Regions from separate parts of the Shewanella sp. GD04112 genome, predicted to be linked through region 2. Evidence: predicted binding sites of a transcription regulator. Region 2 holds the regulator's gene; the other holds the start of a gene.
What was found. Region 2 encodes ArgR, which controls arginine synthesis, uptake and breakdown. Its sites were predicted from a motif close to ANTGAATANNTATTCANT; they were not measured.
Positions count from the first base shown of each region.

Region 1 (16,755 bases), 460 kb from region 2:
AGTGAATGGTCAAATGCTCTTTAACAATCTAAACAAGAAATCTGTGTGGACACTCACAGGTGTTGAGTTAATCGAAATTACTCTGCCGTTTGGCGAGTAATCAAAATTTAAATCAATGAATGAGTGTTCATAGCAATATGTACAACGACTTATTAAGCTAAGTCGATTCAGAATTCATTGAGCCGTTTCTTCGGAAACAAAAAAACTTTTAATTGAAGAGTTTGATCATGGCTCAGATTGAACGCTGGCGGCAGGCCTAACACATGCAAGTCGAGCGGCAGCACAAGGGAGTTTACTCCTGAGGTGGCGAGCGGCGGACGGGTGAGTAATGCCTAGGGATCTGCCCAGTCGAGGGGGATAACAGTTGGAAACGACTGCTAATACCGCATACGCCCTACGGGGGAAAGAGGGGGACTTTCGGGCCTCTCGCGATTGGATGAACCTAGGTGGGATTAGCTAGTTGGTGAGGTAATGGCTCACCAAGGCGACGATCCCTAGCTGTTCTGAGAGGATGATCAGCCACACTGGGACTGAGACACGGCCCAGACTCCTACGGGAGGCAGCAGTGGGGAATATTGCACAATGGGGGAAACCCTGATGCAGCCATGCCGCGTGTGTGAAGAAGGCCTTCGGGTTGTAAAGCACTTTCAGTAGGGAGGAAAGGTTGTAAGTTAATACCTTGCAGCTGTGACGTTACCTACAGAAGAAGGACCGGCTAACTCCGTGCCAGCAGCCGCGGTAATACGGAGGGTCCAAGCGTTAATCGGAATTACTGGGCGTAAAGCGTGCGCAGGCGGTTTGTTAAGCGAGATGTGAAAGCCCCGGGCTCAACCTGGGAATTGCATTTCGAACTGGCAAACTAGAGTCTTGTAGAGGGGGGTAGAATTCCAGGTGTAGCGGTGAAATGCGTAGAGATCTGGAGGAATACCGGTGGCGAAGGCGGCCCCCTGGACAAAGACTGACGCTCAGGCACGAAAGCGTGGGGAGCAAACAGGATTAGATACCCTGGTAGTCCACGCCGTAAACGATGTCTACTCGGAGTTTGGTGTCTTGAACACTGGGCTCTCAAGCTAACGCATTAAGTAGACCGCCTGGGGAGTACGGCCGCAAGGTTAAAACTCAAATGAATTGACGGGGGCCCGCACAAGCGGTGGAGCATGTGGTTTAATTCGATGCAACGCGAAGAACCTTACCTACTCTTGACATCCAGAGAATTCGCTAGAGATAGCTTAGTGCCTTCGGGAACTCTGAGACAGGTGCTGCATGGCTGTCGTCAGCTCGTGTTGTGAAATGTTGGGTTAAGTCCCGCAACGAGCGCAACCCCTATCCTTATTTGCCAGCGCGTAATGGCGGGAACTCTAGGGAGACTGCCGGTGATAAACCGGAGGAAGGTGGGGACGACGTCAAGTCATCATGGCCCTTACGAGTAGGGCTACACACGTGCTACAATGGCGAGTACAGAGGGTTGCAAAGCCGCGAGGTGGAGCTAATCTCACAAAGCTCGTCGTAGTCCGGATTGGAGTCTGCAACTCGACTCCATGAAGTCGGAATCGCTAGTAATCGTGGATCAGAATGCCACGGTGAATACGTTCCCGGGCCTTGTACACACCGCCCGTCACACCATGGGAGTGGGCTGCAAAAGAAGTGGGTAGCTTAACCTTCGGGAGGGCGCTCACCACTTTGTGGTTCATGACTGGGGTGAAGTCGTAACAAGGTAGCCCTAGGGGAACCTGGGGCTGGATCACCTCCTTACCTATACGACTAACTTGATGTTTGTTGAGTGTTCACACAGATGGCTTGTTGAACTTCTCGAAAGAGGAGGGAGAGCGAAATGCACCGCATGCCGGTAAGCATTGTTCTTTAACAATTTGGAAAGCTGATAGTAATTAATACAATGATGTCTGTCGTTGTGTTAATACGAAAAAAATTGAGTTCTTAAAACACTTTTTAAGTGTCTTGAATATTCAAGTCTAAGGCGAGTCCATCTTCTTGGTCGAAGATGAGACAAGTAAAACCAGCTGGTCGCAACAATTCAAGTGAAACTCATTTGGGTTGTATGGTTAAGCGACTAAGCGTATACGGTGGATGCCTTGGCAGTCAGAGGCGATGAAGGACGTAGTAACTTGCGAAAAGCGTTGGCGAGCTAGTAACAAGCATTTGAGCTAACGATGTCCGAATGGGGGAACCCAGCAGCATAAGCTGTTATCACTGCATGAATACATAGTGTAGTGAGGCAAACGAGGGGAACTGAAACATCTAAGTACCCTTAGGAAAAGAAATCAACCGAGATTCCCCTAGTAGCGGCGAGCGAACGGGGATTAGCCCTTAAGTCAGAGGGGTGTTAGTGGAATGGTCTGGAAAGTCCAGCGGCACAGGGTGATAGCCCCGTACACGAAAACTAACCTTTGATGAAAACGAGTAAGGCGGGACACGTGATATCCTGTTTGAATATGGGGGGACCATCCTCCAAGGCTAAATACTCCTGACTGACCGATAGTGAACCAGTACCGTGAGGGAAAGGCGAAAAGAACCCCTGTGAGGGGAGTGAAATAGAACCTGAAACCGTATACGTACAAGCAGTGGGAGCGGTTCTTGAGACCGTGACTGCGTACCTTTTGTATAATGGGTCAGCGACTTACGTTTTGTAGCGAGGTTAAGCGAATAGCGGAGCCGTAGGGAAACCGAGTGTTAACTGCGCGTTTAGTTGCAAGGCGTAGACCCGAAACCCGGTGATCTAGCCATGGGCAGGTTGAAGGTTGAGTAACATCAACTGGAGGACCGAACCGACTAATGTTGAAAAATTAGCGGATGACTTGTGGCTGGGGGTGAAAGGCCAATCAAACCGGGAGATATCTGGTTCTCCTCGAAAGCTATTTAGGTAGCGCCTCGGACGAACACCTTTGGGGGTAGAGCACTGTTAAGGCTAGGGGGTCATCCCGACTTACCAACCCTTTGCAAACTCCGAATACCAAAGAGTGCTATCCGGGAGACAGACGGCGGGTGCTAACGTCCGTCGTCAAAAGGGAAACAACCCAGACCGTCAGCTAAGGTCCCAAAGTGTATGTTAAGTGGGAAACGATGTGGGAAGGCTTAGACAGCTAGGATGTTGGCTTAGAAGCAGCCATCATTTAAAGAAAGCGTAATAGCTCACTAGTCGAGTCGGCCTGCGCGGAAGATGTAACGGGGCTAAACATACCACCGAAGCTACGGGTGCAATCCATTAGGGTTGCGCGGTAGAGGAGCGTTCTGTAAGCCGTTGAAGGTGAAGGGGTAACCCACGCTGGAGGTATCAGAAGTGCGAATGCTGACATGAGTAACGATAAAGGGGGTGAAAAACCCCCTCGCCGAAAGACCAAGGGTTCCTGTCCAACGTTAATCGGGGCAGGGTGAGTCGACCCCTAAGGCGAGGCCGAAAGGCGTAGTCGATGGGAAACAGATTAATATTTCTGTACTTCCGCTAACTGCGATGGAGAGACGGAGAAGGCTAGGCTAGCGCGGCGTTGGTAGTCCGCGTTTAAGGTGGTAGGTGGGTGACTTAGGCAAATCCGGGTCACTATACACTGAGAGCTGATGACGAGTCCCCAAGGGGATGAAGTAGTTGATGCCATGCTTCCAGGAAAATCTTCTAAGCTTCAGGTTAGCGGGAATCGTACCCCAAACCGACACAGGTGGTCGGGTAGAGAATACCAAGGCGCTTGAGAGAACTCGGCTGAAGGAACTAGGCAAAATGGTACCGTAACTTCGGGAGAAGGTACGCTGCTGTTGGTGATGGGACTTGCTCCCTAAGCTGACGGCAGTCGCAGATACCAGGTGGCTGCAACTGTTTATCAAAAACACAGCACTGTGCAAAATCGCAAGATGACGTATACGGTGTGACGCCTGCCCGGTGCCGGAAGGTTAATTGATTGGGTTATCGCAAGAGAAGCTCATGATCGAAGCCCCGGTAAACGGCGGCCGTAACTATAACGGTCCTAAGGTAGCGAAATTCCTTGTCGGGTAAGTTCCGACCTGCACGAATGGCGTAATGATGGCCACGCTGTCTCCAGCCGAGACTCAGTGAAGTTGAAATTGCGGTGAAGATGCCGTATACCCGCGGCTAGACGGAAAGACCCCGTGAACCTTTACTATAGCTTGGCACTGAACATTGACCCTACATGTGTAGGATAGGTGGGAGACTTTGAAGCGGGAACGCTAGTTCTCGTGGAGTCGTCCTTGAAATACCACCCTTGTAGTGTTGATGTTCTAACTTGGGCCCCTAATCGGGGTTAAGGACAGTGCCTGGTGGGTAGTTTGACTGGGGCGGTCTCCTCCCAAAGAGTAACGGAGGAGCACGAAGGTTGGCTAAGTACGGTCGGACATCGTACGGTTAGTGCAATGGCATAAGCCAGCTTAACTGCGAGACAGACACGTCGAGCAGGTACGAAAGTAGGTCATAGTGATCCGGTGGTTCTGAATGGAAGGGCCATCGCTCAACGGATAAAAGGTACTCCGGGGATAACAGGCTGATACCGCCCAAGAGTTCATATCGACGGCGGTGTTTGGCACCTCGATGTCGGCTCATCACATCCTGGGGCTGAAGTCGGTCCCAAGGGTATGGCTGTTCGCCATTTAAAGTGGTACGCGAGCTGGGTTCAGAACGTCGTGAGACAGTTCGGTCCCTATCTGCCGTGGGCGTTGGATGATTGAGGGGAGTTGCTCCTAGTACGAGAGGACCGGAGTGAACGAACCGCTGGTGTTCGGGTTGTCATGCCAATGGCATTGCCCGGTAGCTATGTTCGGAATCGATAACCGCTGAAAGCATCTAAGCGGGAAGCGAGCCCCAAGATGAGTCATCCCTTGGACTTTAAGTCCACTAAAGAGCCGTTCGAGACTAGGACGTTGATAGGTCAGGTGTGTAAGCGTTGTGAGGCGTTGAGCTAACTGATACTAATGACTCGAGAGGCTTAACCATACAACCCAGATGGGTTTTACTAAGTGATACTTAGACGAATACAAACACTTAAGAAGTGGTACTCAAACAGCTTTCCGAATTCATTTACTGCCTGCGTGAGATAAGACGGGTAAGTAAATACCAAATTTGCTTGGTGACAATAGCATTGTGGTCCCACCTGATCCCATCCCGAACTCAGAAGTGAAACGCAATCGCGCCGATGGTAGTGTGGGGTCTCCCCATGTGAGAGTAGGTCATCGCCAAGCGCCTAAATAAACAACGAAGCCAGCTGAATAAGCTGGCTTTTTTGCATTTGGCGTTTGCCATTTTTAGATTGTTATTTTGAAATCATTCATTCCAATTTTCAGCCTCTTTCACTCGCACACCCCTGATGCGCGCTAAATAGCGACTTGTTGCCTTATTTTCTTCACGTTACTGAGCCATACTTGCCGATGGCAACTCTTGCTATTACTTCAGAGGTTACTTACCTTATGCAGTAATTTATTGGGGTAGCTAAGGATCTATGATGAAGTTAGAGATGATTTGCACTGGGGAAGAGGTGCTGTCGGGTCAGATTGTTGATACTAACGCGGCCTGGTTTGCCAGCACTATGATGGAGCATGGCATTGAGATCCAACGACGAGTGACTGTGGGGGATCGCCTCGAGGACTTAATTGCGGTTTTCCAAGAGCGTAGCTTGCATGCCGATGTCATCTTAGTGAATGGCGGCTTGGGGCCGACCAGTGATGATATGTCTGCCGAAGCAATGGCTAAGGCAAAGGGAGAGTCTCTGGTTGAGAATCGCGAATGGCGTCAGCATTTAGAAGATTGGTTTACGCGTAATAACCGTGAGATGCCAGTCAGTAATTTGAAGCAGGCGATGCTGCCTGAGTCTGCAGTGATGGTGGATAACCCCGTCGGTACGGCCTGTGGATTTAGAGTGAAGTTGAATCGAGCTTGGTTATTCTTCACCCCAGGTGTGCCATTTGAACTCAAGCATATGGTGAAGGAACAATTTATTCCTTTTATCCGTGAAGAGTTTGACCTCGATGCTAAGGTGGCGCTGAAGAAGTTGCTGACCATAGGTCATGGTGAGTCTTCCCTTGCCGACAAAATTGAGCCATTGGAGTTGCCTGAGGGGATTACCATTGGTTATCGCTCCTCAATGCCACATATTGAGATTAAGATCTTTGCCCGCGGTGAGAAGGCTATTGCTTTGCTGCCACGGGTGACTGGGCACATCAAAATGGTGCTGGGTACTGCGGTTGTCGCCGAAGATAAAGCGACGCTTGCCGAGGAAATCCATGCGAAGTTACTGAATTCTGGCTTGACCTTGAGTGTTGCCGAGTCTTGCACGGGTGGGATGATAACCAGTCAGTTAGTGGATTTCCCGGGCAGTTCTTCCTATTTACAACACGGTCTGGTGACTTATAGTAACGAGTCTAAGGTGCGAGTGTTAGGTGTTAATCCGGCGACGTTAGACGATCACGGCGCAGTGTCTATTCCCACGGTCGAAGAAATGGCTAAGGGCGCGCGTGCTATCTTAGACAGTGATTTTGCCTTAGCGACCAGTGGAATAGCGGGACCAGATGGCGGAACCGAAGAGAAGCCCGTCGGTACAGTAGCAATTGCCTTGGCTACCCGCAGTGGCGTCTACAGCCAAATGATAAAACTGCCGCGACGTTCACGGGATTTAGTGCGTAGCTTAAGTGCGGCAGTGGCCTACGATATGTTAAGACGTGAATTACTCACAGAAGCTGTGATTGTGGATTATCAATCGATAGGGCGTTTCAGCAAGTAACTCTTTGAATACTGAAGGGTTTTAGTCAGTCTAGCTGGATTAACAAAAATGCTCCCGAGGGAGCATTTTTTATGGCGAATGGTTTGCAACACGAGCCGCTATTTAGTGAACTTAAGGACTAATTTGCCAGGGACAACTTGAATGCTCTCGGTCATCTTGGCCATCAGCGCTTGGTTACTGTCCTTCGTATCGAGCACATAAACGGGCTGATTCTCGAGGAAATGCCTTAAGTAGCCCATAACCTGTGGCGTCGCGCTACTGATGGCTTTCTCGATATCCTTAGGAGTTGATTCTACTTTCACCAATTCAAGCTGGCGCAGGTAGACGCTGTGGGTGGCACTGTCATACCAAGGCTTGGCCTCAAAGGTGGTTGAAAGCTGCGCCTTCAACGGAAAAATAGGATTAGTGATGGACACTTGAGTGGCCGCACTGACGCTCATAGTGTCAGGCTTTTCGCCGAGTCTGACACTGATGTCGTTAATGCGCACTTGCGCGCCCACGAGTTGATTACCTTGTTTCACCTCAAAATGGATCTCTTTGCTGAGATACTGCTCCATTTCATGCTCGCTGATACTGTACTGCGTGACGCAGCCGTCAAGCAGTACAGATAATCCCAAGCAAAGGCTAAGCGTGAGTTTTTTCATTAACCTGTGTTTCTCATGCCCGCCGCGACACCGGCAATCGTCAGCATTAAGGCGAGTTGCACGTGTTCGGAAGCGGGAGCTTCGGTTGTTTCCTTGCGAGTACGAGCTAATAACTCGGTCTGCAGGAAGTTTAATGGATCGATATAGGGATTGCGCAGTTTGACTGATTCGCGATTCCACGGTGTATGCGCCATTAAGGTATCCGATTTAGTCAGCTCCAGCACCACTTTAATACCGAGATCTAAACGCTGGCGTAAAGTTTCGCCTAAGTGGTGAAGATTGGGCGGTACTAAGCAGGTTTCGTAGTAGCGCGCTAAGTTAGGTTCCGCCTTGGCGTACACCATCTCCAGCATGGAAATCCGCGTGCTAAAGAAGGGCCATTCGCGCTCCATATCCTGTAGCAAGCCTATTTCGCCACGTTGGCAGGCCGCCTGTAATGCTTCACCGGCGCCTAGCCATGCTGGCAACATTAAGCGGTTTTGAGACCAAGCAAAAATCCAAGGAATGGCACGTAAGCTCTCGATACCGCCATCGACACGGCGTTTTGCCGGGCGGCTGCCTAATGGTAGTTTGCCCAGTTCAACCTCCGGAGTGGCTGCGCGGAAATAAGGCACAAAATCCGGCTCTTCACGGACAATACCGCGGTAAGCACTCACTGACTCCTCAGCAATTCGCTCCACACAATTGCGCCATTCCTGCTTAGGCTCGGGAGGCGGAAGCAAGGTCGCTTCTAACACCGCTGAGGTGTATAGGGCTAAGCTTTGCACCGCCAATTTAGGCAGGCCGAACTTAAAGCGGATCATCTCACCTTGCTCGGTGACGCGAATACGACCGTCAACTGAGCCGGGCGGTTGCGACAGAATCGCTTTGTGAGCTGGGCCGCCGCCACGACCAATACTGCCACCACGACCATGGAACAGCGTCAGCTTAACGCCAGCCTGTTTACAGACGGCGACTAACTGCTCCTGTGCGCGATATTGCGCCCAAGCGGCGGCCATTACACCCGCGTCTTTGGCTGAGTCTGAATAACCGATCATCACCTCTTGCATGCCTTTGGTGTAACCACGGTACCAGTCGATATCGAGCAGTGCGGTAATACACTCGGCGGCGTTATTTAAGTCGCTTAAGGTTTCAAATAGCGGCACAACGCGCATCGGATGAGTGCAGCCGGTTTCTTTGAGCAGTAATAATACGGTTAATACATCTGAAGGCTTGCTCGCCATCGAGATCACATAGGAGCCCAACGCCTTAGCAGGATGTTTTGCAATTAAGCGGCAAGTGTTAAGCACTTCGGCCACGTCGGCAGAAGGTTGCCAGTTGCTTGGGATCAGCGGGCGACGGTTACTGAGTTCACGCAGCAAGAAGGCTTGTTTTTCGGTTTCATCCCAATGATTAAAGTCCCCCATACCTAGATAGCGGGTTAACTCTGCAAGAACATCGCAGTGACGGCCTGCATCTTGACGGATGTCGAGCCTTAACATATGGATGCCAAAACAAGCGAGACGGCGCAGAATGTCGAGGAGTAAACCGTTAGCAATCAAACGCATGCCGCAGTCACATAAACTCTTATACAGCATCTCTAGCGGCGCTTTAAGATCGCTTTCTTGCCAAATCAGCGTCGATTTATCGACTTCTGGGTTATGGCCTTCGATGCGGGCGTTTAAGTAGTCGATGGTGTCGCGCAGTTTTTGTCTTAATGAACGCAGCACAAAACGATAGGGTTCGCAGCTATTGTTGGTATACGCCATCAGTTCGCTGTTGGCTTCTTCCATCGATAACTCGCCAACCAGCAACACTATATCCTTGAGGAATAAACGGGCGGCGGCATGGCGATTACGATCTAACACTTCTTGGGTGACTTTAGCGGTCACAAAAGGGTTGCCGTCGCGATCGCCACCCATCCAGCTTGAGAAACGCACCGGTGCGATATCGATAGGCAATTGCTGGCCTGTGCGATCTTGTACTTGATCGTTGAGCTGCCTTAAAAAGTCGGGGACAGCATGCCAGAGGGATTCTTCAATGGTGGATAATCCCCAGCGGGCTTCATCCACTGGCGTTGGGCGTTCACGGCGAATTTCATTGGTGTGCCAGATTTGGGCGATTAACTGGCGCAGACGCAGATTAATTTGGCGGCGCTCTCTGTCCGACAGTTGATTGTTTTCTTGCTCGGCGAGGCAATCCACAATTGCAGCATATTTTTGGATCAGTGTGCGGCGAGAGATTTCCGTTGGATGCGCGGTGAGGACTAAGTCGATATCCAGCGTTTTTAAGCAATCCAACATCTTGGTTTGATCGATACGGCCATTAAGCATGCGGCCAAGCAACTGTTCGACCGGATCCGGTACGCAAACCAGCTCATCGCAGTTACGGCTAATAGTATGAAATTGTTCGGATAAGTTTGCTAAGTTGAGGAATTGGTTAAAGGCTTTGGCAAAAGGCACTAACTCTTCATCGGGGAGTGCGGTGAGCAGTTCTAGCATTTGCTCACGTGCCGCTTCGTCGCCACGGCGGGAATCTTTTGCGAGTTTACGAATTTGCTCAACCTTCTCGAGGAAAGAATCACCGAGGTGGGTGCGCATCGTATCGCCCAAGATTTGCCCTAACATACTCACGTTCGATCTTAACGACGCATACATGTCGGTCACATTGTCTGCCACATTACCTGCCATAGTTACTCCGAATTGAAAAATATAAAAATCCGCAATATACCCAAACAACCTGTAGGTGATGAGAGTCTTCAGGTCGCTTGGGTATATAGCCCGCTAGCACAATACCCACCACTGAGGGCAATGGTCAACAGCAGAACTTATAACTTATACGACTGGCTTATCTTATATGCAACTAATCACGATAATTGTTGAAGAATATTCAATATAAATGCGAGCTAACGCAATATTTTATTATGTTTAGGGGAAGTGAATATGAACTGCATCATTTTCGGCTTTGCGGGTATGTGTATTCGGTGTTAATAAAAAGGACTGATTTTTCCGTCTTTCATCCATAGATAACTGAGTTATTAAGCAGTTAGTGAAGTATTGTGTTATTTGCTAAGCGTGCTTGAACGCAGATAAAAGATAAAATTTAATAAAAATATATATTCACATATATTGCATAAATAGATCTTTGTGGTAGTCTAGCCAGCAGTTGAGATGAGTCACCCCTTGTGACCTCTAGAGTAAATATCATGATGTATAGCGTTAAGCCGTCAGTGAATAAAATAACGACCCATTACGATTTCCTACGACGATAGTCTTGTCATCATAGATATACGCTGGTGCGTGTACGCTATTCATCTATTCTTTAAGTCTCTTTGATTCGGTTTATAAAAATACATATGAAAAACATCGCCATTATCGGTGCCAGTGGTTACACAGGCGCACAACTAACAGCTTTAGTCCATGCGGAGTCTGAATTATCGATTCAAGGTCTGTATGTCTCTGAAAATAGTTTAGATAAAGGTAGAGCTTTAGCAGATTTGTACCCTGTCTATAGCCACATTGATTTAGCTCTGTCACCACTGACCGAAGAAGCTAAGGCGAAGATCGTCGCCGAGGCAGATGCCGTGGTGTTAGCGACCGAACATTCGGTGAGTTTGCATTTAGCGGCGTGGTTCTATAACCAAGGTTTAGCCGTGTTTGACTTAAGCGGTGCCTATCGTTTCAGCGATGTGGCGCAGTACCCTAAGTGGTACGGTTTTGAGCACGAATATCCTGAAGTGTTGGCCAAGGCCGTCTATGGTCTAGCCGAGTGGAATGCCAAAGAAGTCGCTGCGACTAAGATGATTGCTGTGCCAGGTTGTTACCCAACAGCATCATTAACTGCATTGAAACCATTAAAGAATTTACTGACCTCAGCCTATCCAGTGATCAATGCGGTCAGCGGTGTGACGGGCGCGGGTCGTAAGGCACAGCTGCATACCAGTTTTTGCGAAGTGAGCCTCACACCCTACGGCGTATTAGGCCATAGACATCAACCCGAGATTGCCACTCAACTGGGGCAAGAGGTGATCTTCACGCCGCACCTAGGCAACTTCAAGCGCGGCATTTTAGCGACCATCACGGTACAGCTAAAACCAGGCACTACCACTGCCGATGTGGCTGCGGCATACAGTGTGTATGACCAAGCTCCGCTGGTGACAGTGAAACAGAACCAGTTCCCGAAAGTGGATGATGTGGTGCTGACTCCGAATTGCCACTTAGGTTGGAAGTTTGATGAGAACAGTGGCTACTTAGTGGTTGCCAGTGCGATCGACAATTTGATGAAAGGCGCGGCAAGCCAAGCCCTGCAATGCATAAAGATTCACTTTAACCTTTAACCGTTCATCCTTATTTAAGAGAGTCGTCAAGATGTCTACCAACAACTCAGTATTAGTTCTTAAAGTCGGCGGCGCCCTGCTGCAGTGTGAAATGGGGATGGCGCGTTTAATGGATACCGCGGCAGCAATGATCGCTAATGGTCAGCAAGTGCTGATGGTGCATGGCGGCGGCTGTTTGGTCGATGAGCAATTAGCCGCAAATGGCATGGAAACCGTCAAGTTAGAAGGCCTGCGGGTGACCCCGCCGGAGCAAATGCCGATTATTGCCGGTGCACTGGCCGGAACATCAAACAAGATCCTCCAAGGTGCAGCGACAAAGGCTGGAATAGTGAGTGTGGGCATGAGCTTAGCCGATGGCAACACAGTATCGGCCAAGATCAAAGATGAGCGTTTAGGGTTAGTGGGCGAGGTTTCTCCTAAGGACGCCACTTACCTCAAGTTTATTCTGTCCCAAGGTTGGATGCCGATTTGTAGCTCGATTGCGATGATGGACGATGGCCAAATGCTGAACGTGAACGCTGACCAAGCGGCGACGGTATTAGCTAAGTTGGTCGGTGGCAAGTTGGTGCTGTTATCGGATGTGTCTGGCGTGCTCGATGGTAAAGGTCAATTAATCCCTTCACTGAATGGTAAGCAGATTGCCGAGTTGGTGAAGCAAGGCGTGATCGAAAAGGGAATGAAAGTAAAAGTAGAAGCTGCGCTCGAAGTGGCGCAGTGGATGGGGCAGGCGGTTCAAGTTGCCTCATGGCGTGATGCAAGCCAATTAGTCGCATTAGCAAAAGGTGAGGCCGTGGGCACACAAATCCAACCATAAGCGGAGTAGGTTATGAAGCATTTACTATCGATAAAAGAGTTAACCCAGCAACAGTTGCTGGATCTGATTACGTTAGCCAAGACGATTAAAGCGAATCCCGCTGAGTATCGTCATGCGCTGGACGGTAAGAGTGTGGTGATGTTATTTGAAAAGCCATCCCTGCGTACTCGTGTTAGCTTCGATATCGGTATTAACAAGCTCGGCGGCCACTGTTTATACCTAGACCAACAAAATGGTGCCTTAGGTAAGCGGGAATCGGTCGCTGACTTTGCTTCTAACCTGTCCTGTTGGGCCGATGCTATTGTGGCGAGAACTTTCTCCCACAAGACCATCGAACAATTGGCCGAGTTTGGCACTGTGCCTGTGATAAATGCGCTTTCGGATTTATATCATCCCTGCCAAGCGCTGGCCGATTTCTTAACTTTGGCCGAGCATTTTGAAAATATCAGTGATGTTAAGTTAGCGTACGTAGGTGACGGTAATAACGTGACGAATTCATTGATGTATTGCGCGGCTATTCTCGGTGCCACCATGACAGTGATCTGCCCTGCGGGTCACTTTCCTGATGGCTACGTCGTGGCCGAAGTACAAGAACTTGCCAGCCGATATGGCGGCAAGGTTGTACTGACTTCAGATATTGGTGCTATCGAAGGTCACGATGCTATCTATACTGATACCTGGATTTCCATGGGTGATCCAACACCGTTAGCGGAAATTAAGGATAAGTTTGCACCTTATCAGGTCAATAAGGGCTTGATGGCGAAAGCGGGTGCTCACTTCTTTATGCATTGCTTACCCGCTCACCGCGGTGTTGAAGTGACCGATGAGGTAATGGATGGCGAAGGCTCCTTGATCCTGCAACAAGCAGAGAATCGGATGCACGCCCAAAACGCAGTACTGGTAACCCTATTTAGTTAATTTAACCCTGTTTAGCAGCCTACTTTCTCCAAGGTGAGAAACGAGTTATAGGAATTTAAGATGTCTATCGAGAACAAAAACACTGGCGTGAAAAAAGTCGTTTTAGCCTATTCGGGTGGTCTAGATACTTCGGCCATTATTCCTTGGTTAAAAGAAACCTACGACAACTGTGAAATCATCGCCTTTTGCGCTGATGTAGGTCAGGGTGAAGAAGAATTAGTGGGTCTGACTGAAAAGGCATTAGCTTCTGGCGCATCAGAGTGCCATATCGTCGATCTGAAAGAAGAATTCGTTAAAGATTACATCTACCCAACCATGGCAACGGGTGCAATCTATGAAGGTACTTACTTGTTAGGTACTTCAATGGCGCGTCCAATCATCGCTAAGGCGCAGGTTGAAGTGGCTCGTAAAGTGGGGGCCGATGCCCTGTGCCACGGTTGTACCGGTAAGGGTAACGACCAAGTGCGTTTTGAAGGTTGCTTTGCGGCATTAGCACCTGATTTAAAAGTGATTGCACCATGGCGTGAATGGACCATGCAGAGCCGTGAAGATCTGCTGGCTTACTTAGCTGAGCGTAATATCAAGACGTCGGCTTCTGCGACTAAGATCTACAGCCGTGATGCTAACGCATTCCACATTTCCCACGAAGGTGGCGAGTTGGAAGATCCATGGAACGAGCCAAGCAAAGGTGTGTGGACGCTGACTGCCGATCCAGAAGATGCCCCAAACCAAGCAGAATATGTGTCACTCGAAGTTGAACATGGCCGTGTGACTAAAGTAAACGGTGAGCTATTAACTCCTTACGCTGCACTGATGAAGCTGAATGCCATCGCTGCACCACATGGCGTGGGTCGTATCGATATCACCGAAAACCGTTTAGTGGGCATGAAGTCTCGTGGTTGCTACGAAACTCCAGGCGGCACTGTGATGTTTGCTGCGCTGCGCGCGATTGAAGAGTTAGTGCTGGATAAAACCAGCCGTACTTGGCGTGAGCAAGTGGGTGCCCAAATGGCACACTTAGTGTACGACGGTCGTTGGTTTACACCTCTGTGTAAGTCGCTGCTGGCGGCATCTGAGTCATTAGCCGAGTCTGTTAACGGTGAAGTTGTGGTTAAACTCTACAAAGGTCACGCTATTGCCGTTAAGAAGCGTTCGCCAAACAGCTTGTATTCTGAAGCGTTTGCCACCTTCGGTGAAGATCAGGTGTATGACCAAAAACACGCTGAAGGCTTTATCCGTCTGTACTCGTTAGCAAGCCGCATTCGCGCGCTCAACGCTAAGTAATAGGCAGACTCAAAGGGCGCCTAGCGCCCTTTTTTATATCTTAAGTTTTAACGTATTCAAAGCAGTGAGCGAGGGGATTGAGCATGGCTTTATGGGGTGGAAGATTTCAGGGCGAAACCAGCGCGCTATTTAAATTATTCAACGATTCACTGCCTGTGGATTACCGTTTGTTTGAGCAGGATGTTGTCGGCTCTATCGCTTGGGCCGATGCGATTGCCAGTGTCGGCATTATCACTGCTACTGAATGCAGCGACTTGAAGAAAGCACTGAACGAGCTGCTGGTGGAAGTGAAGGGCGATCCTGCGATTATTCTTGCATCGGGCGCGGAAGATATTCACAGCTTCGTGGAGTCGGCGTTGATCGCTAAAGTCGGCGATCTAGGTAAGAAACTCCATACGGGCCGTAGCCGTAACGACCAAGTCGCTACCGATTTAAAGCTCTGGTGCCAATCCGAAGGTGCGGCATTAGTGGCTCGCCTGCAAACCTTACGCAGCGAACTTATCGCGCTTGCTGAGCGTGAATTCGACGCTGTCATGCCGGGGTATACTCACCTGCAACGTGCTCAACCAGTCACGTTTGGCCACTGGTGCTTAGCCTATGTGGAGATGATTGAGCGCGATCTTAGCCGCTTAACCGATGCCTTAAAGCGCGCCAATACCTGTCCGCTCGGTTCGGGCGCCTTGGCGGGCACAGCCTATCAAATGGATAGACATGTGCTGGCAGCGGCACTGAACTTTGCATCGCCAACCTTAAACAGTTTGGACAGCGTGTCGGACCGCGACCATGTAGTTGAGCTATGTTCTACGGCTTCAATCAGCATGATGCACTTAAGCCGTATGGCCGAAGATTTGATTTTCTTCAACTCGGGTGAAGCGGGTTTTATCTCATTAAGTGATGAAGTGACCTCGGGTTCATCGTTAATGCCACAAAAGAAAAACCCTGATGCGCTGGAGCTTATTCGCGGTAAAACGGGCCGTGTGTACGGCAGTTTAGTGGGTATTCTCACCACGATGAAGGCATTGCCTCTGGCCTACAATAAAGACATGCAGGAAGACAAAGAAGGCTTGTTCGATGTGGTCGACAGCTGGGCAATCTGCTTGGATATGGCGGCATTAGTGTTATCTGGCTTAGTCGTTAACCGCCCGAATGCGCTGTTAGCCGCGCAGCAAGGTTATGCCAACGCGACCGAATTGGCGGATTATCTGGTGTCTAAAGGCATGCCATTCCGCGAAGCGCACCATGTGGTCGGTGTGGCTGTCGTTGCCGCGATCGCTAAGAAGATCCCGTTAGAAGCCTTCTCTCTCGCTGAGTTTAAAACTTTTGCCGATATCATCGAGGCGGATGTGTATCCCAACCTCACTATCGAAGCCTGTTTGGCAAAACGTGATGTCCTCGGTGGTACGGCGCTAACTCAGGTGAAGCAAGCCATCGCTGCGAAGAAAGTTGTTTAAAGCTTTAATCGAGTAATAAAAAACGCGACTCTAGGGTCGCGTTTTTTTATGGTGATTTATTCTATTGGAATAAATCGTCTGTCGGCGCATCGATGAATAGGTTGTTTTCATCTTGGCTTTCACTGATATATTCCTTAGGTTCAGTGCCCGAGATAAAGTATTCAAATGCGCTAGTGTAGTCAGTCTTACGAGTCAACTTGCCGGTCGCCAGATCGATCCGCACCGAGACAATCCCTTCTGGCGGAATCGCTGTGGTTTCGGGTACGCCCTTCAGCACGTTATTCATAAACTCGTTCCAGCCTGGGCCTGCGGTCTTAGCGCCCGCCTCGGTACCCGTGATTTGATCCTTCTCACCGTTGGAGTTCCATGCGGTTCTGCCTAACTGACGACCATGGTCATCAAACCCAACCCAGAAGGTGCTGGTCAGTGTCGGACCAAAACCACTGAACCAAGTATCGCGTGATTCGTTGGTTGTACCCGTTTTACCTGCAATATCATGACGCTTGATTAGCTGCGCAGCACGCCAAGCTGTACCTTGCCAGCCTGTGCCTTTACTCCAATCGCCACCACCCCAGATCACGCTCTTCAGCGCTTCGGT
Region 1 is NZ_JAOEAL010000001.1:4,583,266-4,600,020, reverse strand. It holds rRNA gene N7386_RS20190 (16S ribosomal RNA) at 210-1,752, shown strand; rRNA gene N7386_RS20185 (23S ribosomal RNA) at 2,059-4,951, shown strand; rRNA gene rrf (5S ribosomal RNA) at 5,081-5,196, shown strand; gene N7386_RS20175 (CinA family nicotinamide mononucleotide deamidase-related protein) at 5,457-6,731, shown strand; gene N7386_RS20170 (DUF1439 domain-containing protein) at 6,830-7,375, opposite strand; gene ppc (phosphoenolpyruvate carboxylase) at 7,375-10,044, opposite strand; gene argC (N-acetyl-gamma-glutamyl-phosphate reductase) at 10,710-11,690, shown strand; gene argB (acetylglutamate kinase) at 11,722-12,504, shown strand; gene N7386_RS20150 (ornithine carbamoyltransferase) at 12,517-13,422, shown strand; gene N7386_RS20145 (argininosuccinate synthase) at 13,483-14,706, shown strand; gene argH (argininosuccinate lyase) at 14,790-16,157, shown strand; gene N7386_RS20135 (PBP1A family penicillin-binding protein) at 16,219-16,755, opposite strand, start outside.
Region 1: argC (N-acetyl-gamma-glutamyl-phosphate reductase) is a predicted target of ArgR. The motif match lies at 10,461-10,478, and genes of this name have one in related genera.

Region 2 (16,755 bases):
AGGCTTTACCAGGAACTTTAAGTTTGGCCACATCGTTTGCCAGCAACTTACGGAGGAATGCACAAGCGTCGGTTCCAGTCACATCAACCACAGTCATGTGGGACACGTCGAACATCCCTGCGTCTTGACGCACGGCGTGGTGTTCTTCGATTTGTGAACCATAGTTGAGGGGCATATCCCAACCGTGGAAGTCGACCATCTTAGCGTTTGATTCTAAGTGCTTGTTAAACAGAACAGTTTTATTAGCCATTGTTATCCCTTTTTTGCGGCCTTTTTCAGGTCTCTGCCTAGCGTAGGGTGATACAAATCCGGCTAAATATCTGGCTAATCGGCATTTCACTTCCACGATGCATCAATTTGAAAGGTGATTCTTTCTGTATCAATGCGTCTGTCACTGCAACGCCTGATTTGCTCTGAATTGATCAGATATTTATCGTGATTGGTATAAGTACTAGGGTCTAAAATGCGGCGAAATTATACCTTGCGTCACAAATTTGTATACAGGAGATTTTTCTAATCCGAAGCCAGTGTCATTAGATTTTCTCATCTTTAACATGTAATTTTTTTACATACGAAAGCGAGATTTGCGCAGCCTGCAATCAAATCGCTGATATTATCAGCAATTATGATTACATTAGCGCAACCGAGGCTAGCGACATAACTTGGGGAGTGAGGACTTATTGCCCATGGCCTGTTGCATGAACACTGTTTTCAGCCCAGCGACATTATCAACGAGGTTGAGTCCCAGATCGCGAATGGCTTTTTTAAGGGGATTGCTCCCCTCGAACAGGCGCTTAAAGCCTTCCATCGCCGCAATCATCTCCATCGCATCCGCCTTGCGCCAACGCTCAAGGGCGCGCAGCTGGGCATAATCACCGATATCTTTACCCGCCTCGTGTAGCTCGCCGATGACTTCGATAATGCTGGCGGCATCGAGGAAGCCTAGGTTTACCCCTTGGCCAGCTAATGGATGAATGGTGTGGGCCGCATCCCCCGCGAGCACTAAACGGTGGCGGGCAAAATGGCGGGCGTAGCGCATCCGCAATGGGAAGGCTTGGCGTTCACTCTCAAGCTTACAAATGCCGAGGCGGCCATCGAAGGCGGCGGTAAGATTGCGCTCGAACTGCTCTGGCGCCATCTCGAGTAACTCGGTGGCGCGCTCTGGCGGCACTGACCAGACGATGGAGCAGAGGTTTTCTTCATATAAGGGCAAGAAGGCCAGCGGGCCGTCCTGCAAAAACACTTGGCGGGCGGTGGCAAGGTGCGGCATTTCGCTGCGAATGGTCGCCACGATCGCATGGTGGCCATAATCCCAGAAGGTTAACGGGATCTTACATTGTTCGCGCACCCAAGAATTAGCACCATCGGCGGCAATCACCAGTGCGGCACTGACGCTCTCGATGTCAGCCTCGGCGCCATTGGCTAAGGTCAACCAAGCTTCGCGCTCACCAAAGGCGATACGCTCTATGCGTTGGTTTTCGATATGGGTGATATTGTCAAATTCACTGGCACGCTTGGCGAGGGCGTAGCTGATGGCATCATTTTCGATAATGGCGCCAAGGCTAGGTTCACTGATGCTGCTGGCATCGAAGGCGATTTTACCAAAGCCGTCTTTATCCCATACCGCCATTTTTTGATAGGGCGTCGCGCGGCTGGCATCGACATAGTGCCAAGCGCCGAGGTGCTCGAGCAAACGTTGGCTCGCCTTGTTGATGGCGCTGACCCTAAGCCTTGGCTCACCGCTTACGGCTTGGGTGCTTTGGGCATCGATCACGACGACATTCAAGTTGGCCTGCGCCAATCCTATCGCGGTGGCGAGTCCCACCATGCCGCCACCCACAATGGCAATGTCATAGGCTTGTGAACTTAACATGGGTACATCCTTTTCGCGTTGCGATACCAGTAATGATTATTTCCAGCCCATCGCCTTCTGCGCAACGGGGGTTTTCAGTGGCGGGAACCAAGATAACAGACGCAATCCCAGATTACGCCCAAGGGCCAAGGGCCAGTATTGGTTAGAGAAGCCACGGACTAAAAATTCAATATTGCGAATAGTGCTGTTTCTATCCGCCTCACGGGCCTGCAAATAGCCATGGGTAACGGCGACACCGCCGATATCCTCACCCTGCGCCAGCGCGCGTTGCAGCACATCGAGCAGGCTGACGACATCCCGAAGACCCAAGTTAAACCCCTGCCCTGCAATTGGGTGCAGAGTCTGCGCCGCATTACCGATAAACACGCATCTATGGTGAATCGGCCTTGGCATGTAGGACAGATTTAACGGATAAGCATGGCGCTCACTAACGTCGATAAACTGCCCAGCGCGATAGCCAAAGGCTTGCTGCAACGCAGCTAAAAACTCGGCCTTGGGCGCTGTGAGCATCGTTTGAGCGCGGTTATCGTCAAGCGCCCAGACGAGGGATAAACGCGGCTGTCCTTGGCTATCAGCCATCGGTAATAATGCCAGTGGGCCAGTCTCGGTAAAGCGTTCATAAGCCCAGTGCTGATGCGGCTTATCGGTTTGTAGATTGGCGATAATCGCGGTTTGCTCAAACGCCACTTGAGTGATGGGCAGATTAAAACTGCTGCGCACCTTAGACTGCAAGCCATCGGCCGCAACCACCAGCTTGGCGCAAATCCGCTCGCCGGAATCGAGCACTAGGGTGTGACTCTCGTTAGCCGGAATTAACTCTGACAGTTTGGCAGGGCAAAAGAGCTTAACCTGAGTTTTATGAAGCTCACTAAAGAGCACTTGGCCGACTCTTTCCAGCTCGACGACTTGGCCCAGCCCATCCAAGTGGAACTGACTGGCGTTGAGTTCCGTCATCCCAAAATGGCCGCGATCGGATACGTGGATATCCTTAATCGCCGTGCCTAAATGCGCCAGTTTCGGCCATAAACCTAAACGGGATAACTCGAAGATGGAACCATGGGCAATGGCGATGGAACGGGCGTCAAAGCCGGGGTGGCTATTATCGGGAAGATGCGCCTCGATTAAGGCAATAGATAAAGGTTTTTCAGTGCCAGACAAACGCGCTAAGGCCAGCGCGAGGGTCGCCCCCGCCATGGCGCCACCAACAATGGCAATATCGACATTTTGAACTGAATTATCCATGTGCTCTGCTACCGTCATGGGGTTCTCATTCAAGCTATGGCATGGCTAAAAGCGTTTCGCCATCAGGATGTTAGATTTAAAACTCATTAAAGGCGGAATCGCTCCGCCTTTATCTTTCTACGATTAGTGGATCACCGCAGGATCGTCGCCCTCTCCGTGGCTCGGCTCTGGGCCAAACTCGGAGTAACACAAAATGGCGGCAATGCGGACAAACTCCAGCAACTCCGTGTAAGCCGTTTCCGATTCTTCATCTTCGGTCACGTCAAACTCAACCTGAGCAATCTCGGCCAGATCTTTGATCACTTCACGCACTTCGGCCGAGGCTTTATTCAGCTTTGGCTGGATAATCGCGATGCCGGTTAAGAAGCTTTGCGTCCACAGTGATAAGGCTTCAACGCGTTGACTTAACGGCTCTTCCTCTTCGGGAAGCAGTGGCATAAAGCCAAACTCAAAGTCGCCTAAACGGGCAACCGAGTCTTGGAATAGCTCACACACCAATTGATGCAGAGGCGCTGGTAAAGGTTGACCATCATTCATCAGGTCAAATAAAGGTTTAATCCACAGATCGCCAGTTTGATCTACGCCACCGCAGATTAACCCCACAAGGGCACCGTGCACTTCCACGGGATGCTGACCAATTTCAGCCGCATCGAGGGCGATTTTTAAGCTGTCGATACGTAACGAAGGAGGGGTCGCCATATCAGGTTCCAATCAGAATTTTCCAGCAGCAATGCTAGCAGAGATAAAGACTTGAACCAACTCTGATCCGGCATTCTTGGGGGCGAAGATAAAAATTCCGGCAACTGCTCACACAAGCAGCAAACAAAACGGCGAATGTGCAATCCATCGGCGGCTCACCTTGCACTTTTAATATCAGCCCTATATAGTCCGCCCTATCGATGCCAACGAAAGGATCATCTTCGAATGAGTAATAGTGCAGTTGAAATCACCCTGCTAGGGCGCACCTACTCTATCGCCTGCCCGAAAGGTCAGGAAGATGCCCTACGCGTTGTGGCGCAAGGGGTTGAGCAGCAGCTAACTACCTTAAAAAATCGCACTAATAGCTTAAGCCGCGAAGAAATTGCCATTATGGCGGCGCTGAATATTGGACACGAGTTGTACCAAGAAAAGCAAAAGAATAAGCACTATATGAAACAAATGGATGACCGCATCAGCCTGTTGCAGTCAACCTTGGAAAACGCCTTAGTTGAGCGTTCAACCAAATAGATTTAGACTGTGCCACTCGGTGCCACGCACCATCAATCTGAGAAGAGTTGCACAGTGAATGGCTAAACTGGCCTATACTTTTTAAGCCAAGATTTTAGCGATTCAATACCGTTTTTGCTCCCTGGGGTGCAGGCCAACTGGTAATGTCCCTGTGCCGATAATTTTGATCTCAGGGTGAATGCTTTACTGACATTGAGCATGCTCGGCTCGTACCGAGAAGCCTTAGGAGGTAATCATTTACCCGCCTTGAACCTACGGTTCAAGGGCTACACCGGTAGCGGCATTCTGGGGAGCATCTTATTTATGTCTATCACTTCGCCTGTCTCGAACACTTCGGTTCCAACAGCCAATGGGCCACACGGCACTCAGTCTGAAATCGATACCACCACTCTCAACCCAAATCTAAGCCGCGCCGAATTACGCAAACAGATCCGCTTGGCTCGCCGCTCGCTTTCGACCGAGGTGCAAACCGAGGCTAACCTTGCCGCCAGTCGGCGAATGCTCGAAAAACTGAGCGCGCTGAATGCCCAGCATGTCGCGCTGTATCTCACCCACGATGGCGAACTGGCAACCGCCCCGCTTATCGAGGCACTTTGGCAGCAGGGCATTCAAACTTATCTGCCGCGGCTCCACCCCTTCAATGCAGGGCAATTATTGTTTTTGCATTACCACGCCGACTCGCCAATGCTGCCGAATCAATTTGGTATTTTAGAGCCTAAGTTGGATGTGCGTAGCGTTATGCCAATTGAGCGACTGGATGTGGTGATTACCCCGTTGGTTGCCTTTGATATCAAAGGTAATCGTATGGGCATGGGCGGCGGCTATTACGACAGAACGCTAGCCAATTGGCATAGCAAAGGTAAACCTCTACCCATGGGTTACGCCCATGATTGCCAGCAAGTGACAGCCCTGCCCTGCGAGCATTGGGATGTACCTTTGCCCTTTATCATTACCCCAAGCAGCGAATGGCAATTCGACTAGGCCGTTTAATCGAATCAACCGAGTTATTCGTTTAAATCCAGCGACTTTTTTAAATCCAGTTACTTTTTTAAACCCAGTACTTGATTAAGTTCACTGCTATCACGCAGCTTTACTTTAAATGCCGCCCACCATCGACATTGTAGCAGCGACCAGTGACGTAGCGGCTCGCCAAGAGATAATCCACTAAGGCGATAATCTCCTGATTTCCAGCTTCTTTTGGCAAGATGGCCTTAGCCAAGGTCTTTTGCCGATAGGCTTCATCATCGCTCGGATTAAAGAGGATCATCGCCGGAGCAATTGCGTTCACTTTGACCTCGGGCGCTAATTGCGCCGCAAAGGATAAGGTTAAGTTATCCAGCGCCGCCTTACTGGCCGCGTAAGCCATGTGCTTGGCACTGCCCTTTTCGGCCACATAGTCGGTGAAATGGATAATATCGCTGGCGCCAATCTCACCCTCGGCCCCAGCTCGCAGCTGTGAGGCTAAGGCCAAGTTCATTTGATAGGGCACGCTCACATGCACCTGCATCATCCGCTGCATGACTTCATGGGCGGCAAGGCTTGGGCTGTTGTCTGGCAGCCAGTCAGAAGCGTTATGGATGATGGCGCGGATTTTGGGGTATTGGCTCAATTGCTCAATCAGGTTTTGGAGCTGCGCATTATCGTAAAAATCGCATTGGATTAAAGTCGCGCCCAAAGACTGTAACTCATCAATGCTAAGATAATGGCTGCGATAGGTGCCAATCACCTTGTGCCCTTGGGCGAGCAAGTGTTTCGCGAGGGCATAGCCAATACGTTTACCCACGCCAGTGATAATAATGGGAGCTGTCATATCCATCCTGTTATTTGCCAAGCACTAAGCTATGCGTTAAATGCAGGGCAAATCTAGTTAGCTAAATCATCAATAAAACAGTGTAATACGCAGAATGTTACTGTCTTTATTGTCTTGCGCCTAATCATTAAGGTATGAAAGGCTTCACGATTTAGATCTAAAATGATGGCGCCCGCGTATACTCGAGGCGAGCTTAATCGAGGAAGCCCTATGGAACTGCGAATTTTTTACGACGGCAATTGCCCTTTATGTAGCGCCGAAATGCGCCAGCTTAAAGCGCGCGATCTCGATGATCGCATCGAACTTGTGGATCTTAATGCCGAGCATTTTAGCTCTCGATTCGGCTATATCGATAAAGAGTATGCCAACACCATTCTTCATGGTGAAACGGCGACAGGAGAGATTTTGCTTGGGCTCGATGTCACCTGCAAAGCCTGGGGATTAACGGGAACCCGCCCTTGGGTACAAGTGCTACGCTTACCGCTTATCAAACCTATCGCGGATTGGTGCTACCTGAGATTCGCCAAGCACAGATACCGCATCTCTTACTTACTGACGGGCAAGGCGCGCTGTGACAATCAATGCCAACTGCCTAAGTAGCTTTGCCCCAAGTAGGGACTCAATTTTAGCGCATAAAAAAACGGAGCCATTAGGCTCCGTTCTCTCATAATCCAGATAGATTACTTAACGAAATCAACGCCTAGTTTGATATCGCCTTTCAGCGTATCTAACATAGAATCACGGGCGTTAGCTTCGAATGCGCTCACTTCACCGTAAGGCAGTACTTTTTCGATACCGTTTTTGCCTAACAGCACTGGTTGAGCGAAGAATTCAGCGTGCTCGCTGCCGCCGTCAACGTAAGCACATTCAACGATGTTAGCTTCGCCTTGCAGACCACGAACCAGAGACATACCGAAACGGCAAGCCGCTTGACCCATAGACAGAGTCGCGCTTCCGCCACCAGCTTTAGCTTCAACCACTTCAGTACCCGCGTTTTGGATACGCTTGGTCAGAGAAGCGACTTCTTCATCAGAGAAAGTCACGCCTTCCACTTGAGACAGTAATGGCAGAATAGTCACGCCGCTGTGGCCGCCGATGACGTTCACTTTAACGTCAGCAACGTTTAAGCCTTTTAACTCAGCGATGAAAGTTTCAGAACGGATAACGTCCAGAGTCGTCACACCGAACAGACGGTTCTTGTCGTAAACACCGGCTTTCTTCAACACTTCTGCTGCGATAGCAACAGTAGTGTTTACTGGGTTAGTGATGATACCCACTAAGGCTTTAGGGCAAGTCACTGCCACTTTTTCGATCAGGTTACGAACGATACCTGCGTTGATGTTGAACAGATCTGAACGATCCATACCAGGCTTACGCGCAACACCAGCAGAAATTAGAACAACGTCAGCACCTTCCAGTGCAGGCGTTGGATCTTCACCAGCAAAACCTTTGATTTCAACCGCAGTAGGGATGTGGCTCAAGTCAACCGCAACACCCGGAGTAACCGGTGCGATATCGTATAGAGACAGTTTAGAACCCGCAGGTAATTGAGTTTTTAACAGTAGGGCGAGAGCCTGGCCGATACCACCAGCAGCACCAAGTACAGCAACTTTCATAGTTATCTCCGTTATTTCTCGGATATGTGTGACATGGATCTAATTTCCGTTGGCGTCACATTACTGGAATGTCACGTTAATTTCAATTATCCCTTAGTCGTGGAGACAAAGTTTTAGCGAAACTGAGCATTCCAATGTTGAATATTTACTCTAGTCCAATATCAATAGCGACAACACGGCTATCCAGCCATCCGTAAACTGCATTTTTATTCAGCCATAATGGTTATTTGTTGACACTTTGACCAAAACTATTCAAAATACGCCTGTTTTTTTGAATAAAGAATAAGACTATGCAAACGACCAAGAATCAGGATGACCTTGTTAGAATTTTTAAGGCGATTTTAAAAGAGGAGCGTTTTGGCTCCCAGAGTGAAATTGTCGCCGCTTTACAAGCAGAAGGCTTTAGCAATATTAACCAATCGAAAGTGTCTCGGATGCTCAGCAAGTTCGGTGCAGTACGCACCCGCAATGCTAAGCAGGAGATGGTTTATTGCTTACCCGCCGAACTAGGCGTGCCTACCGCAGGCAGCCCATTAAAAAACTTAGTGCTCGATGTTGACCATAACCAAGCCATGATTGTCGTTCGCACCAGCCCTGGCGCAGCGCAATTAATTGCCCGTTTATTGGATTCCATCGGTAAGCCTGAAGGGATTTTGGGGACCATTGCCGGAGACGACACTATCTTTATTTGTCCATCCAGCATCCAAGATATCGCCGATACCTTGGAAACCATCAAATCTTTATTCAACTACGCAGAATAAAAAAACAGGTCAGCTTGCTGACCTGTTCTCTTTTATCTGTACGCTTTTCAGTCCAACATTGCCCTTGTTTCTGGGCTGGTGTCCCGATTACGTTACAGCATAAGACCTATCTGTTGGCTTTGATGACGCGAACTTAGAACAAAGACTCGTCACCCCGAGCTTACAAACCTTAGTTCGTCGACTTAGCCGGTAGTTCTAAGATCGTCAGCCTTAGTAGGCCACACTGATCCTTTGATTGGGATGAGCCGCGTTTTCCGCTTCATCGAGCATGGCTTTGGCGTAGTCGGCCACTGAAATCTTGCTCTGACCATTCGCATCGGTAAAGAAGCTATCGCCGCCTAAACGGTAAGGACCTTCGCTGGCGCCTGGGTAAATTTCTGCCGCTGGACTGACAAAAGTCCAGTTAACCATAGTATTGGCGGCGCGAAATGCCTTCAATGCCTCACCTTGAGCCAAGGCTTCATCCTTATAAGCGGGCGGGAAGTCTGGGCTTGAAACCAAGGTCACTCCCGGCGCCACTTCTAAACTCCCCGCACCACCGACCCAAAGTAGACGAGGCACTTTTGCCTGTGGTAACACGGCTAATAGATTATTGACTGTCTTCGCGACTATGCCATGGTTCTGTTCGGCGCGTGCACCCACTGCGGCAATCACTAAATCGACACCCGCAAATGTGTCGGCTTCCAATGGCAAAGTCAGGTCGACACTACGTACTTCAGCCGCTGTTTCGCCAAGCTTGCTTGGGTCACGCACTAAGGCAACCACTTCATGGCCACGGCTCAGCGCCTCGTTAAAAATGGTTCCGCCAATCCAACCTGATGCGCCTAATACTGCAATTTTCATTTGATAAGTCTCGCTACTGATTTAAATTGAGACCAGTTTACTTGCGACACTTCACGTGATAAATATCGATAAATGAGCATGATTGTTTCAGATTGAGATACTAATGGATGTAATTATATATGGATAAAATCGCCGCAATGCGTAGCTTTATCGAAGTGGCCAACTGTGGCAGCTTTACTAAGGCCGCAGAACACCTCGATCTCAGTCGCCTACAGGTATCACGTCATATTCAAGAAATTGAGCAGTGGCTGAGTTTACGTTTATTGCACCGCACGACCCGCAGCGTCAGCCTCACTCTGCAGGGGGAAGAAGCCCTGCAATATTGTCAGCGGGTGCTGAGCGAAGTCGCCGCAATGGAAAGCCGCGCCCATAGTCATAACACCGAATTAGTTGGCAGTATTCGTATTGCTACGCCCGTCGGGCTTGGGCAGCACAGTCTGTTTGATGTGGTCGATCGCTTTATAAAATTACACCCTAAGGTCAATATTCAGCTGTTAATGTCGGACAGTTTTGCCCAGTTGGTGGATGAGCGGGTGGACGTGGCACTGCGCTATACCGAGCAACCCGATGAGAATTTGATTGCCCGCAAACTGATGAGCATAGATGCCGTGCTGTGCGCCGCGCCCAGTTACTTGGCTCAAGCCGAGCCACTAACCGTCCCTAACGATCTGCTCAGCCATAATTGCCTTATCCATAGCTCACAGCAACATTGGCAGCTACTCAAGGAGCAACAGAGTGAGCTGATTAAACCTATGGGGAATCTGATGGCCAATGAAATGGGAGTACTTGTCAGCGCCGCATTGCGCGGGCATGGCATTGCCTACTTGCCCTGCGACTTAGCCAATCCCTATCTGGCCAGCGGCCAACTACAAGAAGTGCTCCCCGAATACACGGCGCCAGGGCAAACCCTTTGGGCTGTGTATCTCTCCCGCAGTTATCAACAAGCGCTGGTGCGCGCCTTTATCGATTTTACCGCCCAGCAGTGGCAGCAGGATCTCAGTAAGTGGACGACGGCGAGTTAAGCCCACAAACAAAACGCACTGAGGCTTTAAGGCTCAGTGCGTTGAATCGCGGTTTGCGAAGGCTTAATTATCGAACTGCATCAAAAAATCTAAGCTTGGGGCGAAGAAAGAAGAACCCGTCAAGGCGCTGGTGAAGTGCATTAGGTGGTCATGATTACCCACACCATCGCCAAACACCATGCTGTGGAGCATCTTCTCAAAGTGCTCTGGGGTGCGACAGGTTGAAATAAACATCAACCCTTGCTCCTTGAGCGAGCCGTAAGGCATGCTCTGGCGCAAAATCTCAATCGACTTGCCGTTGTCATCCTTGAGGTTGACCCGCTTGATATGGCTGGTTAATGGCTTATCTTCCGACTCGTATTCGATGTTGTCTTGCTTGGTACGACCGATAATATCTTCTTGCTTCTTAAGCGGTAATCTATGCCACTTACTCAAGTTGTGGGCGTACTTTTGCACATGAATGTAGCTGCCGCCCTTAAATTCAGGATCTTCATCCCCGACCAAGGCAACCTCTTGACGATGACGCCCCTTAGGATTTTCGGTGCCATCGACAAAGCCTGTTAAGTCGCGGCTATCCATAAATCTAAAGCCGCGTTCCTCTTCGACTAACTCGACTAAGTCTTCGAACATTTGGCTGATTTCGTTGGCGACTAAATGCAAAATGTCATAGCGGTCGCAGCGAATATGCACAAACAGATCGTATTCGATCGCTGGCGCCTCACGGTTACCCGCTTGCATTGCTGGGAATGGCTTGAGCATCTCGGGGCGAGCATCGGGATAGAGGCTGTCCCAATAGTTGGCACCAATGCCCACAAAACCATTGAATGCGCTGTCGGAGTATTGATCCGTCAACTCATAAATATACTGCGCAACGTTGGCAATACAGGGACGCAATTGCGATTCAACGTTATCGTTGTCGCTCGCATTAAACATCAAATAGACGCTATGTAAGTTTCCCTCTGCACACACACCCAACTGTTCACGCGGCATATTTTGAATATCCATCTGGTTATCACCCTTTTGTCGATTCATTTTCGGCAATATTATCCGCAACTTTACCTGAAAATGACATTAAGTAACGCACAGTTTGTCCGTCTTTGTAATGTAAACACGTTTGTAGACTGGAATATAAAAATTGACGAGGCCATTACGCCTCGTCAATTCGTCTTACGCAAGTTTCGGCGCTCATAACGCCAAAGGCGAATTATGCCTTAGTAACCTGCGGCATAACCATCTTTACGGCTCTCTGATGCGCCGCGGTAAACGCCCGTTTCGGCATTAAAACCAATGGCTTGATATCCACCAAAATCGCCGAGCCCATCGCGTAGCACATGGCCTTTCTTAATTAGCTCACGGCGGGTTTCAACGGGGAAGCCTGATTCTAAGCTCACATAGCCGCCGTCATTCATCACCTCACCCGTAGGCTCGGTCGAACCTGTGTGCAAAATTCTGGGGGCATCGCCCGCTTCTTGCAAGTTCATTTTAAAATCAATCAGATTAACAATGATCTGCGCGTGCATTTGCGGCTGTGTTGCGCCGCCCATCACCCCAAAACTCAACCAAGGTTTACCGTCTTTAGTCACAAAGGCGGGAATAATGGTATGGAAGGGACGCTTACCCGGCGCATAAGTGTTGAAACGACCTTCGGTGAGATCGAACATCTGCCCGCGATCCTGCAATACAAAGCCGAGATCCGGTGGCGTCATACCCGAGCCCATGCCGCGGTAGTTACTCTGGATTAGCGACACCATATTGCCGTCTTTATCCGCCGTCGTCAGATACACAGTATCCCCATGTTGCAGCGCAGGATTCCCCGCATCGACACTCTTAGCCGCCTTGTTTAAGTCGATAAGTTTGGCGCGATCGTAATTGTATTGCTGCGAAATCAATTCCTTCACTGGCACTTTGTTAAAGGCCATATCGGCATAGAATTTCGCGCGGTCGGCAAAGGCGAGTTTCTTAGCCTCTACGAATAAATGCACATATTCGGGGCTGTTAAAGCCCATGGCCGCAACATCGAAGGGCTCCATGGTTTTTAAGATCTGTAACGCAGCAATCCCCTGCCCATTGGGCGGCAACTCCCACACATCGTAGCCACGGTAGTTGGCCGATACGGGTTCAACCCAGTCGCTAGTATGGCTGGCGAGGTCTTCATAACTGAGGAAACCGCCTTGCGCCTTCATGTATTTATCTATGCTCTTGGCGATATCGCCCTTATAAAATGCATCGCGACCGCCCTTGGCAATTTTCTCGTAGGTGTTTGCTAATGCAGGATTTTTAAATATTTCCCCTACCGCAGGCATTTTGCCATTGGGCATATAGGTTTCTTTAAAACCGGGGAATTGACCGAGTTTTTTACCACTGCCATTAAGGTAATAGGCAATAAGCTCAGAAACGGGAAAACCTTCGCGGGCATAACGAATCGCTGGCGCTAAATTATCGGCCATTGGCAGTTTGCCGAACTTATCGTGCAGCTCATACCATCCATCCACCGCACCGGGAACCGACACGGGCAGCGGCCCAAAAGGCGGTAAATAATCTAGTCCGAGGGATTTAAGCTTTTCTAGGGTTAAAGATTTGGGGCTACGACCCGATGCATTGAGGCCATAGAGCTTTTTATCTTTAGCACTCCAGACAATGGCAAATAAATCGCCACCAACCCCAGCGCCTGTAGGCTCGACTAAGCCCAGCATGGCATTAGCCGCAATCGCCGCATCCACAGCACTGCCGCCCTGTTTTAACACATCAATCGCCACCTGAGTCGCTAGCGGTTGGCTGGTCGCCGCCATCCCATGGGTGGCGTACACTTCTGAGCGCGTCGCAAAGGCTTTACCCGTGATCCTATCCATGGCCAACACTCCCGATGACGACATTGCTGTCGCCACTGTGACTAAGGTACAAATTGATTTTATTGTTTTTATCATAATTCCTCCCACTCTGGAGGAATTAAGGTAACAAGGAAGGCTGAAAATATCAGCAATCTAGCGTTTTTTTGCCCAAGTTAAACGTAAGCAAAAATGTCATACTTTATGCTGATACAGTGACATATCCTCGGCGGTCTGCTTAAGATTCAAATAGCACTAGGGAATGTGGCTCAGTGCTTAACACCACCCGCTGGCCGACATTCAACTGCATGATTTGGCTACGCACTTCGACATAATGGGCGTGGGACGCCGCCTCGACTTTCACCCAGTAATGGCAAAATGCTCCGAGGAAGCGCCGCTCGGTAATAGTGCCCACCCCCGCATCATCGGCGCTGAGCGCCAATTGCTGTGGCCGCAAAAACACTTGGCCATTGAAAGCATGGGATTGCGACAAGGGCGTCAGGCTGCGCAGCTCACCAATCGGGGTGGCAACACTATGGCCATCGATCACTTCGGCGGGTAGATAGTTACCACTGCCCAGAAAATCCGCCACATAACGGCTATTGGGCGCGGCATATAAGTTTTCGGCGCGGCCATGCTGCACTATCACACCTTGGTTAAAAATGGCCAAGGTATCGGCAAAGACGAAGGCCTCGTCCTTACTGTGGGTTACAAATACCGCGCTGACATTACGTTGTTTGAGAATGCTGCGGATCTCCGCCATCATGCTGTGGCGCACTTGGGCATCGATATTCGAAAAAGGCTCATCGAGTAACAGTAATTGCGGCTCATACGCAAGCGCGCGGGCAATCGACACCCGCTGCTGCTGCCCACCGGACAACTCATGGGGATAACGCTTGGCTAAGCCTTCGAGTTTCACTAGGGCGAGCATGTCATCCAAGCGTGCCTGGCGCTGCGTAGCCGTTAATTTTGCTACGCCAAAGAGAATATTCTCGGCGACGGTCAAATGGGGGAACAAGGCATAGTCTTGGAAGATCATCCCTATCCCCCGTTGCTCACTCGGCACAAATTGCCCCGCACCGCTGACGGTCTTGCCATTAATTTGAATTTCACCTTGGCTGATGGCCTGCAATCCAGCCACCGCCCTGAGCAAGGTGGTTTTGCCGCAGCCACTTGGGCCTAACAGCGCAAGGATTTCACCTTGAGCAAGGGTTAAATCTAAGCCTTTGAGTACCTGTTGGCCCTGATAATCGCTATGAACTTGATGAAGATTGAGGGTGCTGGTCATCGGCTATCTTGCTCCAAGGAACGGTTTAAATAAATCAGTGGGACTAAGCCCACGAGCACAATCACAATGGCGGGCAAGGCGCCATGTTCAAGCTTTTCGTCTGAGACAAACTGGAAAACATAGGTGGCGAGATTCTCAAACCCTATAGGCCGCAGCAACAATGCCGCCGGTAATTCTTTCATGCTTTCGATAAACACCAGTAGCGCCCCGGCAAATAAGCCCTTCGTGAGCAGCGGCAGATGCACTCTTTGTAGCAGTCGTCTTGGGCTCTGCCCTAAGGTCAGACTCACCATGTCCAGTGACGGCGAAATACGTTTGTAACTAGTCTCCACACTGCCGATGGCGATAGCCACAAAGCGCACACAAAAGGCAAAAACCAGTGCGACCGTACTGCCCGTAAGCAGGAGCCCTGGGCCAGTCATCCCCAACCAATTTGCTGCATCATTGATCGCAAAATCGAGCAGGGTTAACGGCACCAGCACGCCAATCGCCAGCACTGTGCCAGGCAAGGCATAGCCAGTCGAGGCCAAGCGTGATGGCAGCGCATCGCTCGACCTTGGGCTCACGCGGCGAATAAACATCAATATCAACGCAATCGCGCAGCACACTAGGCTAGTGATGAGTGCGAGGCTCAAGCTATTCACACTCAATTGCCAGAAAATCGGGTCCCAGCTCTGCTCAAAATAATCGATGGCATAGGAGAGCAAAATGCCGCTTGGCAGTACAAAGGCCAGCAGTAACAAGGTGATGCAATAGCCGAGGGCACACAGGGTTTGCATCGGTGAGAGCCGATATAAATCGCTCGCTTGAATGCGGGACTGCTTTTGGAATAACTGCTGCTTGCGGCGGGCAAAACGCTCTACCCCAATCAAACTAAACACCACCAAGAGGATAATGGCCGAGAGCTTAGCCGCCGCCGTCAAATTGCCATAGCCCAGCCAAGTGTCGTACACGGCCGTGGTCAGGGTGGGCACGGCAAAGTAGTTGACTGTGGCAAAATCCGCCGCCGTCTCCATCGCCACTAAAGCCACGCCCACGGCCAAAGCTGGCCTTGCCATAGGTAAGGATAAACGCCAAAAACTTTGCCACGGCGAGCAGCCCATAATCCTCGATGCGTGGGCCAAGCTTAGGGATTGCTCCATAAACGCGGTGCGCGCCAACAGATAAATATAGGGAAAGAGCACCAGCGACAACACACACGCCGCGCCGCCTAAGGTACGGATATCGGGGAAAAAGTAATCCTGCGGCGAACTCCAACCAAACACTGAGCGAAGCCAAGTTTGCACAGGTCCTGCGTAATCGAGTAAATCGGTATACACGTAGGCGACTATGTAGGCGGGCATGGCCAAGGGTAGCAATAAGGCCCATTGCAGATAACGCCTAGCGACAAACTCACAGCGCGCCATCAACCAAGCGCAGGGCAGTGCCAGCAAGAGTGAGCCAATACTCACCCACAGGATCAACCATAGGCTGTTGGAGATATAGGTGGGTAGTACAGTGGAGAGCAGATGACCAAAGACGGCCTCATCGGGCTGCGCCGCCTGAAGAATTAACGCAAAGAGGGGTAACACCAGTAGCGCGGCTATGGCATAACCAGTAAGCGACCAGCTTCTGGCTAATCCTAAAATCATGTGGATCCTTTAACCTAAGTGAGTGCGCCAATTAAGGCGCACTTTTCACTTTTACTATTTCTAGTCGCTATAACCGCTCAACTAGAGATCGAACTGAACTTCATCTAACAATTTCACCGCCGCTTGGTGGTATTCCGCCAGCTTGAAAATCGGTAATTGGTCGGATTTAAACTCACCCCAGGAGGCGACTAAGGTTGAAGGCGCGACATCGGCTTTCACCGGATATTCCATGTTTACTTCGGCATAGGCTTTTTGTGCCACATCCGCAGACAGGAACTCCATCAACTTGATGGCATTGTCTTTATTCGGCGCATGGCGAGTCAGCACCATACCAGAAACGTTCACATGGGCACCGCGATCGGCTTGATTCGGGAAGTTAATCGCCACTGCCTCTGCCCAGCTCTTTTGCTCTGGATCTTGCAGCATATTGCCGTAGTAGTAGCTATTGCCGATGGCGATATCACACAAGCCTTCTTTAACCGCCTTCACCTGCGCCCTATCGTTACCTTGAGGCTTGCGTGCTAAGTTGGTTTTCACACCTTGCAACCAAGTCTTAGTGTCGGCCTCACCGTGGTGGGCGATCATCGACGCGACTAAGGCGATGTTGTAAGGATGCT
Region 2 is NZ_JAOEAL010000001.1:4,127,928-4,144,682, forward strand. It holds gene gcvT (glycine cleavage system aminomethyltransferase GcvT) at 1-250, opposite strand, end outside; gene N7386_RS18125 (FAD-dependent oxidoreductase) at 650-1,873, opposite strand; gene ubiH (2-octaprenyl-6-methoxyphenyl hydroxylase) at 1,910-3,133, opposite strand; gene N7386_RS18135 (UPF0149 family protein) at 3,239-3,814, opposite strand; gene zapA (cell division protein ZapA) at 4,040-4,342, shown strand; RNA gene ssrS (6S RNA) at 4,458-4,638, shown strand; gene N7386_RS18150 (5-formyltetrahydrofolate cyclo-ligase) at 4,646-5,323, shown strand; gene folM (dihydromonapterin reductase) at 5,433-6,152, opposite strand; gene N7386_RS18160 (DUF393 domain-containing protein) at 6,363-6,752, shown strand; gene mdh (malate dehydrogenase) at 6,833-7,768, opposite strand; gene argR (transcriptional regulator ArgR) at 8,059-8,529, shown strand; gene N7386_RS18175 (NAD(P)-dependent oxidoreductase) at 8,740-9,372, opposite strand; gene N7386_RS18180 (LysR family transcriptional regulator) at 9,492-10,394, shown strand; gene N7386_RS18185 (Dyp-type peroxidase) at 10,458-11,399, opposite strand; gene ggt (gamma-glutamyltransferase) at 11,606-13,318, opposite strand; gene N7386_RS18195 (ABC transporter ATP-binding protein) at 13,458-14,507, opposite strand; gene N7386_RS18200 (iron ABC transporter permease) at 14,504-16,138, opposite strand; gene N7386_RS18205 (Fe(3+) ABC transporter substrate-binding protein) at 16,220-16,755, opposite strand, start outside.